2 regions of the Dorea chungnamensis genome follow, and region 1 is predicted to be linked to the other one. Evidence: riboswitches for the same ligand, from Rfam matches in the RefSeq annotation. Region 1 holds a riboswitch; the other holds the start of a gene.
The links. A riboswitch is a leader RNA that binds a small molecule or an ion and turns the genes downstream of it on or off. The one in region 1 is predicted to bind glycine.
Positions count from the first base shown of each region.

Region 2: another riboswitch for glycine. It lies ahead of ABE613_RS05240 (GrdX family protein); the one in region 1 lies ahead of gcvT (glycine cleavage system aminomethyltransferase GcvT).

Region 1 covers NZ_JBDOHT010000006.1:101,143-103,549, reverse strand. The annotation lists gene gcvH (glycine cleavage system protein GcvH) at 1-258, opposite strand, end outside; gene gcvT (glycine cleavage system aminomethyltransferase GcvT) at 299-1,387, opposite strand; glycine riboswitch at 1,493-1,590, opposite strand; gene ABE613_RS07095 (MATE family efflux transporter) at 1,806-2,407, opposite strand, start outside.
Region 2 covers NZ_JBDOHT010000004.1:150,325-152,731, forward strand. The annotation lists gene ABE613_RS05235 (glycine/sarcosine/betaine reductase component B subunit) at 1-556, opposite strand, end outside; gene ABE613_RS05240 (GrdX family protein) at 629-1,015, opposite strand; glycine riboswitch at 1,193-1,304, opposite strand; gene ABE613_RS05245 (alanine/glycine:cation symporter family protein) at 1,577-2,407, opposite strand, start outside.

The DNA.
Region 1 (2,407 bases):
AGCATCCATGAGTTCTTCGTTAATCTCACATACAGTTCCGGAAACCGGTGCATACACATCAGATACTGCTTTAACAGATTCAACATCTGAAAATGCTTCGCCTATAGAGATCTCGTCTCCCTCTTCCGGAAGATTGACAAATACCAAGTCTCCAAGTTCAGACTGTGCATAGTCTGTAAGACCAATCACAGCAACATCTCCTTCTTCCTTTACCCATTCGTGTGACTTTGAATACAATAATCCTTCTCTTAATTCCATCGTTTTATCTCCTTTTTTCTTTATATTGGCTTTTTATTTATTATTTACTTCTTTTATAGAATGGAAGTGCCACCACTTCTGCTTCTACTTTTCGGCCTCTTACTTCGACCTCTACCTTATCACCCAATTCTGCACTGCCTTCTGCAACCAGTGCCATTGCGATTGGATATCCAAGATATGGACAGTGCGTTCCGGAAGTAGTAAGACCAATCTTTTCTCCATCTTTAAATACTTCCTGATGCTCTCTGATAATTCCACGTCCGGTTACTTTCAGGCCGATACGTGTTCTCTGAGGTGCTTCCTTCTCTTCTAATGCCGCTTTCCCGATAAAGTCATCTTTCTTCATCTTTACTGCAAAACCAAGTCCTGTCTCTAATGGAGATACTGTATCGTCCATCTCATGACCATAGAGAGGCATTGCTGCTTCCATGCGAAGGGTATCTCTTGCTCCCAGTCCACATGGAATCAAACCGTCTTCTTTTCCGGCTTCCAGAAGAGCATCCCACATTTTCTCAGCATTGCTGCTGTCAAGATAAAGCTCTACTCCATCTTCTCCTGTGTATCCAGTCTTAGAAATAATACAAGGAATTCCGGCAACTTCTGTATCAAACACAGCATGATAATACTTCTTTGGAATATTCTCTTCCGCCGTAAGCTTTTTTAAGATCTCCATTGCTTTTGGTCCCTGCAATGCCAGCTGTGCATACTGCTCTGACACATCAGTAAATATCACTTCTCCAAACTGGTGATCCAACATCCACTGATAATCCTTATCTTTATTTGCTGCATTTACTACGATAAAGTAATGGTTATCTGATTTCTTATATACAATCAGATCATCCACTGTACCGCCATTCTCATTGCACATCGGGCTATATCTTGCCTGACCGTCTACCATATTGTCAAAATTGTTCGTCAGAATCATCTGAAGATTCTGGAGTGCATCTTTTCCTTCACACAGCACTTCACCCATGTGAGATACATCAAATAATCCGGCTTGTGTGCGGACAGCCATATGTTCTTTGATCACTCCGGTTCCATACTGTACCGGCAGTAAATATCCGCCAAATGGTACGATCTTTCCTCCGGCTTTCACATGTGCATCATATAATGGGGTTTTCAATTCCATTTTTGCTCCTCCTTCTTTAACAGCCTTCTTCTGTCAAACAAGAGAAAAAGGACTGCATGATCCATCTGGATCACACAGTCCCCTGTCGTTTGTCCTTCAGAGTATTGTCCGGATTCGATTCCTTTTGCCTGAGAGTTTCAATTTCCCTCTTGCCCCTTCGGCGTTCTGATAACAAGAACCAGAATCTCTCTCGAATCCATCAGCCAACTTCTTGTTTTTTATTTTTCCTCATTATATCTGTCGTTTTTTTCTTTGTCAACGCGCTTTTTTGTGTGTATTTTGCAACAATCCAGTTATAATATTCACAATTTTGTTGCTTTTTTCACGTTTTTGGAAACAATCCCCATAAACTCTGGGTTTTCAACAAGTCTCTCTGATGGTTGATTATTTACTTTTTCAATGAATACATTATAATTTTTTATATTCCATCTTCACGAAATCTCTTCAATTCACGAACAGAATATCCGATTGCAACAATTGCCGCAGCTCCATCTGCAATCGGTCCCGCATACATTACTCCATCAATTCCCATAAAGAGCGGGAAGATCAGAATCAACGGAAGCAGGAAGATAATCTGCCTCGTCAGTGATACTACAATCCCCAGTTTCGCCTTCCCGATGGACGTAAAGAATCCGGAAGACATGGGCTGAATTCCATTGATAAATGTCATGAACATAAAGATGCGGAAATATCTTTCTGCAAACCGGAAGTATTCTTCACTTCCGGTACCAAATATGCTGACCAGCTGCCGCGGAAAGAGCTGAAAGCATAAAAAGAAAATGATGCCTATTGTCAAAGATATCTGAAATGCTTTCTTGTAAGTCTGTTTTACCCGGTCATACTGTCCTGCTCCATAATTAAATCCCCAGATTGGCTGACATCCCTGAGAGATTCCGATACAGATGGCCATAAAGACCATATTTACCTTTGAAATAACTCCTACACAGGCAAGTGGAATATCGGTTCCATACATAGACTCTGCGCCATAATACCGCAAAGTATTATTCATCACGATCTGAA
Region 2 (2,407 bases), on a different contig from region 1:
CTTTAATTGTGCATGTCTCATATACTTTTGTCTCATCAGGTGTCAAGTCACGAGCTAATTCCCCAATATAAACTGCAACTCTGAATCCTGCGAAACGAACAGCCTTCTCATAATCATGCTGTTTGATTCCATCAACCGGTTCACATACCATTACCAGGTTCAAGGTCTTTGAGAAAGGTGTATAGTCAGCTCCCGGACCTGTCATATCAATGATACCTTCCTGGAAACCAACGATCTTACCTGCTGTTACTACAGCCATTCCTTTTAATGCATAAGTTTTTCCTTCACCAACTGTATCAACCTTAGAGATAACGCCCGGGAAGATTCCCCCTCTTCCTTCAACTTTAACTCTTGGTTCGATTACGTCTTTAACTGGTGTAATTCTTACTGACTCACCTGGTTTTGCAATGTCAAATGATACGCTCTTAATCTTCTCATCCTCAAGAGCGACAGCCTTAACGGCTTCTTCGGATACATAAAGGATTCCGTCTTCAATCTTAGACTCAGCTGCGAACTGAATATCCTTAATGTAAATGTGTCCCATTTCTAATCTCACTTGTAGTTCCCTCCTTCAAGAAATTTGATATTATTGTGTAAGCTTTAACGCTTTTACAACCTCACTTATGACCTACCACGCATCAGCCGATGCCATTCCACTTTCCAGCAAGGTCCAGTCAATCAACTGAAAATCGTCATATACCGAAGCTTTATATTTGTCTGATTTAAACTCAAACTTCTGGCACGCTTGTATGGCGTTTTCAATCAACGTAAGAGACCTCTCGTCGATCTCCCCCTTTCCCTCCGTAATCATTATGGATTTGTATGGTGTTTCATTAGGCTTCACGCTCCCCGACAATGGGTGCGTCAGAAGCAAATGACCTTCATGGATTCTGTCTCTGACTTCTTTTAGAATCTCTTCGTAAGAAATCTCCTTGTATTCTACGTTGTGCGTCTCCTTAAGCTTATCAAAAACCAGTGGATTATTCGTTATAATGATGTATTTCTTTTGATTCACGTTCCACTTTCTCCTTTCAGTCAATCTGCCAGCCTATATGAAAACTCATACTAAATGCATAGCAATTAAAAAAGGACGATTCAAACACAACCATGTGCGTAATCGTCCTTTTCTGTCTTTTGCCCTGATAATGTATTCCTTTAAAGCTTTATCATACAGCACAAGATTCAGAATGTGGTACATTCTCCAGTCCTTTTGCCTGAAAGTTTCGCCTCATATATATTCACCACTTTATATAAGGTTTGCCTCTTCGGCGGTCAAAAACCTGACTCTCTCTTGGAAAATATCATCCCACTCTTATTTTTTATGTATAGACATTTTCAATATATTCTCATTCAAAATCCGACGTGATTTATCGAATTCCTGAATATATTCAATTGCCTATATCTATAATAGCGTATTGTTATTTTTTTTGCAACCGCTATCTTAAAATTAAATTATTTTATGCACATTGCACTAATATTTATTTCTATTTTTGTTGATTTTGCCCTTTGCATTTATTGAAACTTTCTATTCTTCTCAGCAAAAATCTTCATTACTTTCTATAGAAATAACGAATAGTTATTTGTTCTTTTTATTTTTAAAGTAATCATTATGTACTTCTTTAATCACTCCGCTAAGTGCAAACAACGCAAGAATGTTCGGAATAACCATCAGAGAATTGAAGCAATCCTGCATTGTCCATACAAGTTCAACCTCTGCTAGTGATCCAAGGAACACGCAAACCGCCACAATCACAGAATACACTTTTACTGCTTTTGCTCCAAACAGATACTTGATATTAGCCTGTCCGAAGAAATACCATCCAAGGATAGTAGAAAACGCAAAGAACAGCATACATACAGCAATAAAGATATCTCCGCCTTTTCCATATAATGTTGAGAATGCATACTGGCTTAACTCTGCTCCGGTAAGTCCAGTCGGAATAGAATGTGTTGTAATAATTACGAGAGCTGTCAGGTTCAGAATTACGAATGTATCAATAAACACACCAATCATAGCCACAAATCCCTGCTCTACCGGATGATCTACTTTCGCCACTGCATGAGCATGAGGTGTAGAACCCATACCAGCCTCATTAGAGAACAAACCTCTTGCAACACCCTTTGTAAGTGCGAGCTTGATCGTTGCACCTGCCGCACCACCGACAACCGCAGACGGTGCAAACGCACCTACAATAATAGATTTGAACGCATAAGGAATCTCTTTAAAATTATAGATAATGACAATCAATGAACCTATAATATAAAGTGCTGCCATAGCCGGAACAATCATCTCAGTAATCTTAGCAATACGTCCCATGCCTCCAACAAACACAAACAGAGCTACAACTGCAAGAATAGCACCCATAACCCATTTTGGGATTCCAAATGCTGTATTCCATGCTGCCGC